One region of the Leuconostoc falkenbergense genome, then DNA from elsewhere that is predicted to be linked to it. Evidence: riboswitches for the same ligand, from Rfam matches in the RefSeq annotation. Region 1 holds a riboswitch; each other region holds the start of a gene.

Region 1 (4,290 bases):
CTGACAACATTCTCATCAGTATTTGGTTGTAAAATCAAAGTATTGTACTGATGATTTTTTGACTGACCAGCTGACAAAATGTCTTGAATCAAAATCCCACCCATGCCAGCAATTACAACCGTGTCAACCTTATCAGCTATGTCAATGGCAGCTAAACCATTCGCTAATCGCGCCTCAAGTTTGCCATTCAGATGTCGTTTGTTAATTTCATGTTGAACATTTTCAAACGGCCCTTGAGCGACTTCACCAGCTATGGCATGCTGGACATGATTGTTCAAGATTAAATGTGCGGGTAAATAGGCATGATCTGAACCTATATCAGCAATTATTGCGCCTTGTGGCACATGTTTAGCCACCGCTTCAAGGCGTGGCGAAAGATGAATACTATCCATAATGTTCCCTAAAAAAATTTTTTTACTCCTATCAGTATAGCAAAAAAGCCAGCTACGCGCTGACTTTCCTTATCCAAATTTTATCAATAACACACCAATTGCCATCGCCATAATACCAAATATTTGAGCCCTTGTGACTTGTCTTTGCGGTGAACGCCACCAACCAAATTGTGTAACAGCCATTGATCCAACGATTGAACCAAATAAGCCCAAAGTAACTGTTACCCCCGTACCAAGTTGTGGGACTAAATAGGCGGCTGCAAAAACAAATGCAGCACCTAATACACCGCCAATGAACAACCAAAACGGCTGCCCATTCGCATGAAATTCTTTTGGCAAAAAGGACTTATCACGAATAATCACAACCAGAAGAATCAAGATTGTGCCTGTCAAAAAAGAAAACACCGAGGCTCCGACTGAGGAATGCATTAATTGGCCAAAGTGGCCATTAATGGCTTGTTGAATAGCTGAAATAGCACCTGCCACTATCCCCCACAAACGCCATAAATTCAACGTAACGGCATTTTCATGATCTTTGTCGCTTTTTTCTTCAATTTTAGCAACCCCACGGCTGGCCAACACAACAGCAATGTAAATACCTAAGAATAAAATCAAAATTCCCATAGACTTAAGCCATGTCAAAGGATGCTGCTGTGCCCCAAAAAGCCCAAAGATATCAATCACTTCTCCCATCAAAACTTGACCTAAAATGGGCAAAATAATCGTTTGAATTGCCCCTAATTTGGGAAACATTAAAATGTTAGATGTTAAAAAGAAGACACCCAAAATTCCGCCCAACCAAATCCACCACGGGTTATGCGATAAAACAGTGCCAATAGGAACAATGTGTTGATTGGTCCCCAAAAAGACGGCGATCAGAAATATTGTCCCGACTGAAAATGAAATTAAACTCGACCTAAATGGTGAACGTACCGCTGCACCTAATTTTGCATTAATAGCACTTTGATTAGCTAATAAAAATCCAGCAGCCAATCCAATAAAATAAAGCATCTCAATACTACTCCTAAATATAACTTTTTTAATTTTAACTCATGCGTAATAAGTATACCCATAGGTGCCGTTTTTGCAAGCCAAACGACTTTCATCTATTGCAGGTAAAAATGGATTGTGGTACACTCTGTTTGTGAGATAATCACAAACAATTGAAAACACCAAAGTCTGGGGTGCCGAATGGCTGAGATAATACCCATATAACCTGATCTAGATCGTACTAGCGTAGGGAGATTTACTTGAATATTAATTCTATACAGACACAAGCTACTAATCGTCAGTCTGTTTTAGCATTTGTAATTGATATTATGTCAAAGCCAATCTTCCTATGGAGATTGGCTTTTTGTATGTCTAACCTCATTGCGGTGTTTTCACAACAAATTCGGAGGTGTGCAACATGCATACAAAATGGTCACTACGTGACGTTATCTTTATCGCGCTCATCGCGGTGTTTTTCGGTTTTATTTTCTGGGCTTGGGCATTTGCTTATAACGTCATTGCAGCAATATTAACGCCTATGGGTTTAAGTCCATATGCTAATGATGCAACAATTGGTCCATGGTTAATGGCTGGTCCAATGGCGGGCTACATCATTCGTCGTGCCGGTGCTTCGATTATTGGCGAAACGCTTGCCGGCACAATTGAAATGGTTTTTGGTTCACAATGGGGCGTCATGAACATCGTTGCTGGCGCTATTCAAGGACTGGGAACCGAAATTGGATTTGCTATTTTTGGTTACCGTCGCTGGGATAAAACTAGCTTAACTGCTTCAGTCATTACCGTCACAATTGTAACCTTTGGTTGGGACCTACTTCGTAATGGCTATGCACAATATTCGTTTGGTCTACTAGTTGGTTTGTTTATCACTCGCCTGATTTCATCAGCCATTTTTGCTGGTGTCATTGTTTACTTCACGCAAAAGCTAATTGCTAAATCAGGTATCTTAACAACGCATCAATCAGAGGTGATCTCATGATTTCAAGTATTGCTGTTCAAGTTTTGCCAATGACTGCAAATGAAAACGATGTTATTAAAATCGTTGATCACGTCATCGCTTACATTGATGCTAGTGGTGTTAATTACCAAGTTGGTGCGTTTGAATCAACATTAGAAGGTGATTATGATCAACTGATGTCACTTTTAGCACAATTGCCAAAAGTGGCTGCTGAAATCACAGACATACCTGTAATGGTTTATAGCAAAATCAACATGGCAACCACAAGTGATGTGCTTACAATAGCAAAAAAAACAGATAAATATAAATAAAGCGGTGTTTTCCGCGTACATAGGATATTCTAAACCGATGATTGTTACTCTAGAACATATTAATTTAAGCTACGACAAAACAAAAATATTTAACGACTTGACACTATCCATTCCAGAAAATAGTTTCAATCTTTTAATTGGACCATCAGGTATTGGTAAATCAACATTGTTAAAAATCATTGCCGGTTTATTCCCTCAACTTAAAGGCACTGTTTTGGTTGACAATACCGCCATTAGCCAGTTACCAGCTAATCAGAGAGCACAGCATGTTGGTTTTTTATTTCAAGATCCCGACACACAGTTTGCGATGCCTACCCCTTTTGAGGAATTGACGTTTACACTAGAAAACTTACAAATTCCGGCTGATGAAATAGCTAAACGTGCGACGGCGGCACTTGAATTTGTCGGCATCAAACAACTAGCCGACCAACAGATTGCCACGCTTTCAGGTGGTGAAAAGCAAAAAGTTGCTTTAGCAATAATTGTCGCAATGAAAAGTAAATTGTTGCTATTAGATGAACCTTTCGCCAATGTCGATATAATAGCACGGCAGGAAATTTTAAAAAAAATAAAAACATTGCAGGCTGATGGCGTTACCATTCTTGTGGCAGATCATGATTTTTCAGGTTATCAAGACATTGTAAACAATGTATGGGAAATTCAACATCAAACAATCTCAACACTTGAACATGATCAATTTATGCAACGCATTTCCAAACCACAACATCATATTTTTAAAACAACCAATGAGGGTATTTTTGAACTGACTCATTTTAAATTATCGGCCGAAAAAAGGACATTAATCACTGTTCCCCAACTCTTGATTGGTGCACCTGGCATTACCCTTCTAACTGGCGCAAATGGTAGTGGCAAATCAACTTTATTTAATGCGTTAACTAAATTGAAATCTTTTGATGGGCAGATAACTTATCAATCAAAAAATATTCAAAAATTAAAAGTTGCACAATATGTTCAAAAAGTGGCGCTATTATTTCAAAGTCCCGAGCGCCAGTTTCTTAGAATGACCGTCGATGAAGAATTAGCGTTGAGCTACCAACATAGCCAACATCAATCATTTTGGTCTTCCAAAGTAATTGATCATTATCTCACGCGCCTCAATCTTAATCATTTACGTCAACACATTGTCTATCAACTTTCTGGTGGCCAAAAGAAAAAGCTGCAACTGTTACTGATGTTAATTGTTGGCACGCCCGTTTTGTTGCTTGACGAACCAATTGCTGGACTTGATGTTGCCTCAGTACGTGTAGTCTCTGAAATATTACAAGAAATTTCGGCTCAAGGTAAGCAGCGTTTCATCATTATTAGTCACCAACTGGATGCCTTACTACCAGTCATTAACTACCATCTACACCTTGATCACCAAACATTATACTATCAGGAGCAACTTTAATGAATTCCGGTGTTAAATTCGTCTTTATTTTAATCGTCAGTATTGAATTAACCTTTATATTAAACGCCCGTATTAATTTTATAGTAGCGATCGTTGCTGCAATTTATTTAATGCTATCAAGATTAACATGGCAACGCTATTTATTGCTCGTGCTAATGCCTATTTTGCCCGTTTTGGGTGCATGGACATCATTTAATACGTATGGCACTC
Region 2 (4,290 bases), 850 kb from region 1:
TATGTCAGATAATTTGAATCAAAAGAATTTATTGCGTTTCTACACACCAAAAGATTTTAAGGCTGTTGACCCGTCGAAATATGATTACAGTAAAGACAGTACAGTCAAACGGTTGAAAAAGATTAACCAAAAATTAGGGACAAAATCCACAAGTTTGTTGTCTAAAAATGGTAACCGCTCGACTCTGAGTGATTACATCACTGATGCACCAGAGTCACGTGATAAAGCGACAGATACAACAAGATTGTTGCCACGAAATGCAGATGATTGGAGTGGAAATTAATGAAACTGGGAGCAAAAATATGACTAAGATTCTTATTGCCCTTGAAAACATTGGTCTTGGGGGCATGAAGCGTGCCACGACTGTTGTTGGTAATGCGTTGGCGCAACAGCACAACGTAGTATATTATAGTTTTTCTGATTTACCACCTTTTTATACACTATCAGCGGATTTATTGGTTGCAAAGAGGCCCTTAACACTAGCCAACGATGCAAAGCCTTATGTCAAATATGCTGAACAAATTCAAGATTTTATTAACATTGCACGGGAATTCGATGTGGTAATTTTAGCAGGTGGTTTGTTGTCTAGTTTTGCTGCTGTGATGAAGCCACAATTACCTGACACACAGTTAATTGGTTGGATGCATAATAATGTGACGACTTACAAAAGTCAGTACTATGCTGATATGCAGACTGAATTTGAGGCAGGTTTGCGGGCACTTGATACTGTCGTTGTACTGACAGACTATGATTTGGCGGGCTTTAAGCCCTATAATCAATACGCTGTCAAAATATGGAATCCGTTGACCATAACACCAAATGGACGCGCTGATTTGACACAACATATCATTGCCTTTACAGCTCGGATTGCGATTCAGCATAAAGGCATTGATTTCGCTGTGCAACTAGCATCTAAACTACCTAATGATTGGCGTTTGGCAATTGCTGGTAGTGGGCTACCAGAAGATATGGTAACGTTTCAAGAATTGATTGAAAAATATGCGGCTCAAGATAAAATTATTTATCGTGGTGGACTAAAAGACGAAGCTTTGCGACAACATTACCGTGATGCTAGTATTTTCTTACAGACTTCTCGTTGGGAAGGATTGCCGTTGGTTTTGGCTGAAGCTATGAGCTTTGGTTTACCGATTGTCGCAATGAAAAATACGGGTTCTGCAGAAGTGCTAGATGGCGGTCAATACGGCATTTTAGTTGAGAATGGTGATGTCGATGGTTTGTTAGCAGCTATTCAGCCACTATTAAACACTCAAAAAGAGCGCCAACATTATGCTGATATCTCACTACGACGAGTTGAAGATTTTGAGATAGGCCCAATTTTAGAACAGTGGCAGGCTTTGTTTTAATTAATTAATGTGCTATATTTAAATAGATATTAGGCGTGTTTTTAGCAACTTAGTTGACAAAGAACACTATTTTTAGAGGCACAAATATGAATTTTGACAAAGAAAATTTTAAAAAACCGTCTCTTGATCATCTACAATTTCGCATTGGTGAACTAGCACGTATGACGAATATATCGACACGGCAACTTCGCTATTGGGAAAAGCAAGGATATGTTCAAGCGATAGATCGAGAAGATGAACAAGAATCTCGATTATATGGGTTTCGTGCGTTTGTTAAAGTTGCGATTATCAAACAAAACTTAGATGATGGTGATAGTTTACATGAAGCCGTTGATAAGGCTAATGAACAGCTTGAAAGTGCTATGATTATCCATCATATTATGAAGAAAGCCTTCCAAGGTATTGAAGAATATGAAGGACGTGTTGTGGTCAACTTGGGCTATTTTGATGACGCTGAAACGCAATTGCTGTATGTTTATCTTGAGTCTGGAAAAGTAAAGTATCGGGTTGTTGATAAACGTGAGTTTCCAATTACGAAAAAAAGCCAGTTACTATAACAGGTTCCATTTAGAATTGTTATAATAATTGGCTTTTTATTTGAACATTTTTGGTTGAACGCGAAGTAAAACAATCAGTACAATGACAGTCAAAAGGATTTGTGGGACAACGTAAGCTGCGTTGTAAATCAGTGAATAGAGCCAAGGATTTTGCCCTTTAGGAGCAAAAGCGCCGTAAAAGAAACCACCAGCCAAAAAGGAACCAAAAAAGCGACCAAAACCACCAAGTACGGCGCCAAGTGATACTAGTACCATTGCTTGTTTTGTTGTATTTCGACGGAGTGCATATTTTAATTGGCTCGTGAACAATCCGCCGAGACCAACCAACGTATAGGCAAAGAAGTAGTCGAAAAATACTTGTAGTGGATTTAAATAATATGGATTTAAAATAAAAGTCACCACACCAACAATTAATCCAGTCACCATACCGGCTTTTACACCATGTCGGTAGGCAACAAATAATATTGGGACCAATGACAAGGTCACGGCGCCACCTTGTGGCATTTTAAAAAGGGTCAGCCAATCGAAAACAACAGCCAAGGCGGCAAATATAGCCACTTCAGCGATGACGCGGGAACGAGAATTTTGCATAGATTTCATATCTCCAAAAAATAAAAGCGCAACCGTCAAGAGAGTTCACAGGTTGCGCCATTAATGAGCTAAACAATGTTATATCTCCCTTCGCATGCATTATCATGAGCAGGTTCGGTGGGTATATCTCAGCCATAGGGCACCCCAGATAATCTAAGTATAACGAAAATGACAATAAAGTCAAATTAAGGGAGCTAACCCTAAAGGTGTGGGCATTTATCATATGACAACATGGCAATATCAATTTAAAATAGCACCGCACAATGCCGGTCAATCAGTTAAAGCATTGTGGATAAAATGGCTTATTCCAAAGCGTATTCGTGGGGCTCTCAGGATTAAGCGACATTTTACCGTGAATGGTAAAGTGGTCCCGACTAGTTATTTTTTGGCAACAAATGATGTATTAGTGATGACCTTTGATCAGGATGATTTTAGGACGAGTAACTCTAATTATGGACCGAATCATAGTCAGAAAGTAGTAACTTTATTTGAAAACGATTATCTTGTGGTTGTCGATAAACCAGCGGGTATGAAAATGCATCCGCATTCACCAACAGAAGATGATACTTTGCTGAATTACGTTGCCGGTGATTTTCAAAGGCGCCATTTGGAAGTGGCCCCTTATATGGTACATCGAATTGATCGGGCCACATCGGGGGCCGTTATTATTGCAAAAACGCCTTTGGTAGTCCCAATACTTGACCAATTACTATCTGCTAAGGCAATTACACGGACTTATTTGGCATGGGTGAGTGGCGTGATGCCGACAAAACAGGGAATAATTGAAACACCAATTGGCATTGATGCACAAGACGACAGGAAACGTGCTGTCAATGGAACCAACGCACAATTTGCTGTGACACATTGGACTAATATACATACGGTTTATCAAAATTCTTTATTACGAATTCGTTTAGATACTGGCCGAATGCACCAAATTAGGGTTCATTTAGCTAGTATAGGCCATCCAATAGTTGGGGATGACCTATATGGTGGGTGTCATATGCCAAGATTGATGCTGCATTCAGCTACCATTGAACTCCCTTTGCCCTTTGATGGTGGCATTAAAACGATTACAGGTCCATTGCCTGATGATTTTCCACGACAATTGCGTTAATAAAAAAAGAAGCTCGCGACGAGCTTCTTTTTTATTAAGATTAGGCTTCTTTTGTAACGCCCTTGTTGAAGAAGTTAGCGGCAAATGCTGCCAAAGCACCACCTAGTAGATCAGCCACTAGGTAAACCCAAACGTGACCAAGTGCTTTACCTTGAACAAAGATTGCAGGACCTAAGGCACGAGCAGGGTTGAAAGCGCCACCGGTAATAGGTAACGCAACAATGATTAGGACTGCTAACCACAAACCGATAATCAATGGGGCAGGGACATTAGCCAATTTAGTGACAATTGAAATGACCAAAACAAACAAGAAAGTCAAAATCAATTCAAAGGCAAAAGCGTACCAGCCTTGCCCGTCAGCAAAGTTAGTTTGACCAAGACCAGCCAAAGTAACGAATTGTTTGACTGTCATTGATTGACCTGACAAAGCGGTTGTAACGGATGTTGACTTTAGATAAGCTGTAACGCCAAGATAGACAGCACCAGAAGCGACAATAGCACCAATCAATTGTGCTAATACATAGCCGACAAATTCGACCCATGACAAACGCTTTTGAATAGCCATTGAAAGTGATACGGCTGGGTTAAAGTGCCCACCAGAAATTTGACCAAAAGCATAAATGGCAACGGCCAATGCCAAACCAAATGAAAAACCAATTGT
Region 3 (4,290 bases), 340 kb from region 1:
CATACTACATTTTATAGGTACGCTAATGATAACTTTAGGTGCTGCGTCGTTAACTTTGGGGCTACCTGAAGTTTTGTATGAGCCCACCTTTTGGTTGAGCTTTTTGACAATCTATATTGCGGTTTGGATAATTATCAAAATCAATTTGCATTTGAAAGTTGAACGCGTTAATGAATCCATTGCTAAATTTCATAAACGTTCAGATTAATCATTAGAAATGCGCCAAATATTGGCGTTTTTTTGTGTGCTTTGCAGTTAAAATCAAATTTCTTTACGTAAAAGTGTGAAAGCATTATACTCGTTGTATTACATAAATCATAATTATGTTGGTTTAACAATTGATAATAGCTTTATTAACATCGTGAACTGAACAATGAAAGGGGGGAGTGACATGTCTCTAAATTCTACTGAGCGTTTCAATACAAGTAAGGAACTCAAGGAAAATCTCAAAATGAGCCATTTAGCAATTGAGGATGTGGCAGCCGCGTTAAACACTTCTGTTTCAAAAATCAATCAGATATTAGAATTGGATCACGTTGCGCCCGAAGACCCTTGGATTTTGAAAGAGTATTTGTCGGAACAATTATGTCAACAAGGACTAACGGGTTATCCATATTCAAAATTAGTGGGTGATTTTCGTAATTATTGGTTTTTGAGTACCAGAAAAATTTACAAGCGACAACTGTCAAAATAATTTAAATGTGAGGGGTATTTTTGTGACTAAGACAAGTGTGATGTGGTTTAGAAGAGATTTAAGATTAGCAGATAATACAGCTTTGTCAGCTGCTGTTGCCAATAGTGATCATCTTGCTTTAGTATTTGTTATTGACCCAGAGCAAATCGCGTCTAGTGGCAGTGTCAATCAAAGTGCTTTTTTTGCCAGTGTGTCTCATTTTAAATCAGTTTTAAAAGCAAAAAAAATCAGCTTGCATATTTTCTCAGGAAATGTCACCACTGTGTTTACAGCATTAAAAAAAGAGCTGCCGGATTGGCAAGATTTGTATTTTAATTTTGATGAACGGGGTTATGGTAGAAAACGAGATCAAGCAATTGCAAAATATTGTCGTGATGAGTTGCAGGTAACGCCACATCCTTTTTTAGATTTTACATTGCACAGTGCGTTCGATATTAAAAAACAAGATGGTACTGGATACAAAGTATTCACACCATACTTTAAGCAATGGATACAACGACCTAAAAAATCACCAAATTATGATCAAAGGCATTCGGAAATTGTCAAAAAGCAACTGGTGCTGCCAGACAATGACGCAACAGCTGAGCTTAAAAAGCTAATCCGTCCATGTGACAGTTATGCTTACGAAAACCAAATTGGAGAGTCGGTTGCCAAACAAGTTTTGATCGACTTTGTGTCACATAAACTCGCTGACTATGATAAAAATCGTGATATACCAAGCCTTGATGCTACCAGCCATTTATCACGATATTTAAGGACCGGTGAAATTTCAATTCGGACAGTTTATGATGCTGTCAGGCAGGAACCGGAAAGTGACGGTCGTACGACCTTCATCAAAGAGCTGTGTTGGCGTGATTACTACAATATGATTTATGCTATGTATCCAGATCAGCAAGAAAAGGCAATCAAAACATCATTTCAAAATGTTGTTTGGCAAAATAATGAGGATCATTTTAAAGCATGGCGGACAGGGCGCACTGGTTTTCCAATTGTCGATGCTGCCATGCGTCAGCTAAATGAAACGGGTTGGATGCACAACCGCTTGAGAATGGTTGTTGCTTCTTTTTTAACCAAAGATCTATTAATTGATTGGCGTTGGGGTGAGAAGTATTTTCGAGAAAAATTAGTTGATTATGATTCTGCAAGTAATATTGGTGGTTGGCAGTGGGCTGCGTCGACAGGTACAGATAGTGTGCCATATTTTAGAGTATTTAATCCGACAATACAGTCAGAAAAATTTGATCCTGATGGCGCGTTTATCACGCAATATGTTCCGGAATTGAAATCTATCAAAAGCAAAAAAATACATCAGCCTAATCAGTTAACTGATGCGGAACAAAAAGCTTATGGTGTGAAATTAAATGATGATTACCCTCAGCCAATTGTGGATCATAAAGCTGCGCGATTAAGAGCAATCGCGGTGTATGAGCAAAGTAAGAATAATTTTTAAAAGGGTTTTGTGAAAAGCATCCAATAACTTGGCTGGTATGGCACATTTTCGCTTTTAGCTGATGAATCAATTGCATATCCTTAAAATTTATTACTGTTTTAATGAATACGTGTGTTATAATTTTTTATGTAAGATATCTGGGGTGCCTTGAGCTGAGATCATACCCATTGAACCTGAAGCAGTTAAGACTGACGCAGGAAGATATTATATTAGCCACATCAATATCATGATGTTGTATTTTACGATGCTTTTTGGCGACCCCAGCTCAATTTCAGTGAGCTGGGGTTTTTAGATATTTTATAAAAAAGAATGGAGAATATCATGAAATTTAGCGAATTAGCACACGAAAAGTCAACTTCACTTTGGCTGTCAAGCAAGAATCATCCCTTTATTAAGGGCATTGAAGATGGGACGTTACCTTTGTCTGCCTTTAAGGCATATTTGATACAGGATAATTACTATGTCAAAAATTATTTAGCAATTTATGATAAAATTTTGGCGACAAGTCAGGATTCACAAGTTATTGATGCTTTAAAATCAGGCATTCAGGCAATTACAGCTTATGATGTTGACCAGCAAAATGGGATATATCAAGGTCTTAATATGACTGATGACGAGATTCAACAGGCTGAAATTTTACCAACAACTTATCACTATACTTGCCACATGCACCATGCCTTTGATAGTTATGGGGAAGTTCATGCATTAGCAGCGTTACTACCATGCCCCTGGTTATATCTAGAAATTTTCCAAGAAATGTTAGCAAGAAAAGATTACTTAAAAGGCACGCAACAAATTTATATTGATTTTGTTAATTCGTACGCTGATGAGACATTTCAAGGTTACGTTCATGAGATGATTCAATTATTAGATGACTTAGTGAATAAACATCAAGATGAACTTGATATGGATTTGTTGTTGCAACAATTTATGTATAGTAGTGCAGAAGAATTACGTTTCTGGCAAATGACATTATTGCCAGAAAAATGGGACAGCTTCACTACTGCGCAATCCAAATAAATCGAAATTTGACCCAGATTTTTTTGTGATCACCGAATATCATTATTTTCATAATTAATACGTCGTAGTGCTATAATGAAAAGTGATTTGTTGCACAAAATTTTGATTAAGGGGTTACATCATGAATAAGAATTATATTGCGCGAATGCGGGAGAAAGTTGGTCATGAGGGCATGATTTTTGTTTCTGCGTTTGGTGTTTTATGGAATGACACTCACGATGCTATTTTGTTGGAAAAACGTTGGGATTCAGACGCTGGCTGGGGATTTCCTGGGGGGTATCTTGAATATGGCGATTCTCCAATGCAAGCGGTTGTACGGGAATTTAAAGAAGAAACGAATATTGACGTTAGCGTAACCAGAGTCTTGGGTATCGCCACAAATGTGACGGACAAAAATTCTTGGGGGGATGCACAAGAGACTATTGGTATTGGTTTTGAAGTTGAACAGGCTGGGGGATTTTTGCAAAAAGATGGCACAGAGACATTGGATTTGCAATTTGTACCCATTCATCCGGAGCCAAAAATGTTTGTGCCGCAAGCGCAACAAACTCTGCATCGGATTATCACTGAAAATGAAGTTAGCGATCGACCATGGCTACGCGAAAATGGTGATTAATCTGTTTATCTGATGTGCAATAATAAAAGGAGTGGCGATGAAATATCGGTCCGTTTTGATTTTTCCAGACTTTAATTCAGTTGATCAAGCAACCATTCAGTCGATTCGACAAAAACATGATAGCTTATATACACATATTCGACCTCATGTATCGCTTATGTTTCCTTTCAAAAGTAATGCCTCGGATACGAGTATTTGTGATGCGGTGCAATCTGTTGTGAAACGTCTTGAGTCGTTCACTCTAACACTGAATTGTGTTGGAGGCGACACGGATAACGGCTACGTTTGGTTATCCGTTGCGCAAGGCGCAGACATAATCAAAATGATACACGACAAGCTTTATGAACTGGATAATTTTAAGCCTTTTTACCGTCGTGATATACCGTATCAACCACACGTTACAATAGGACAATCCTTACAACCCAGTGAAGCGCGTCAACTCGTTAAGACACTAAATGAATCACAATGGCATATAACAGCTAAGATCAAATATGTTGCTATTGAAAATAT

Evidence for each region. A riboswitch is a leader RNA that binds a small molecule or an ion and turns the genes downstream of it on or off. The one in region 1 is predicted to bind thiamine pyrophosphate.
Region 2: another riboswitch for thiamine pyrophosphate. It lies ahead of thiT (energy-coupled thiamine transporter ThiT); the one in region 1 lies ahead of ACI3ES_RS04395 (ECF transporter S component).
Region 3: another riboswitch for thiamine pyrophosphate. It lies ahead of ACI3ES_RS06075 (hypothetical protein); the one in region 1 lies ahead of ACI3ES_RS04395 (ECF transporter S component).

What each region holds. Positions count from the first base shown of each region.
Region 1 is NZ_CP174386.1:885,556-889,845, reverse strand. It holds gene ACI3ES_RS04405 (class I SAM-dependent methyltransferase) at 1-392, opposite strand, end outside; gene ACI3ES_RS04400 (DMT family transporter) at 462-1,403, opposite strand; TPP riboswitch at 1,563-1,652, shown strand; gene ACI3ES_RS04395 (ECF transporter S component) at 1,801-2,379, shown strand; gene ACI3ES_RS04390 (thiamine-binding protein) at 2,376-2,669, shown strand; gene ACI3ES_RS04385 (ABC transporter ATP-binding protein) at 2,707-4,080, shown strand; gene ACI3ES_RS04380 (energy-coupling factor transporter transmembrane protein EcfT) at 4,080-4,290, shown strand, end outside.
Region 2 is NZ_CP174386.1:31,453-35,742, forward strand. It holds gene ACI3ES_RS00200 (LTA synthase family protein) at 1-283, shown strand, start outside; gene ACI3ES_RS00205 (glycosyltransferase) at 303-1,364, shown strand; gene ACI3ES_RS00210 (MerR family transcriptional regulator) at 1,451-1,921, shown strand; gene thiT (energy-coupled thiamine transporter ThiT) at 1,958-2,512, opposite strand; TPP riboswitch at 2,581-2,669, opposite strand; gene ACI3ES_RS00220 (RluA family pseudouridine synthase) at 2,736-3,629, shown strand; gene ACI3ES_RS00225 (MIP/aquaporin family protein) at 3,670-4,290, opposite strand, start outside.
Region 3 is NZ_CP174386.1:1,222,963-1,227,252, reverse strand. It holds gene ACI3ES_RS06090 (DUF3021 family protein) at 1-208, shown strand, start outside; gene ACI3ES_RS06085 (DUF2316 family protein) at 392-694, shown strand; gene ACI3ES_RS06080 (deoxyribodipyrimidine photo-lyase) at 717-2,144, shown strand; TPP riboswitch at 2,273-2,361, shown strand; gene ACI3ES_RS06075 (hypothetical protein) at 2,466-3,164, shown strand; gene ACI3ES_RS06070 (NUDIX domain-containing protein) at 3,286-3,780, shown strand; gene ACI3ES_RS06065 (2'-5' RNA ligase family protein) at 3,818-4,290, shown strand, end outside.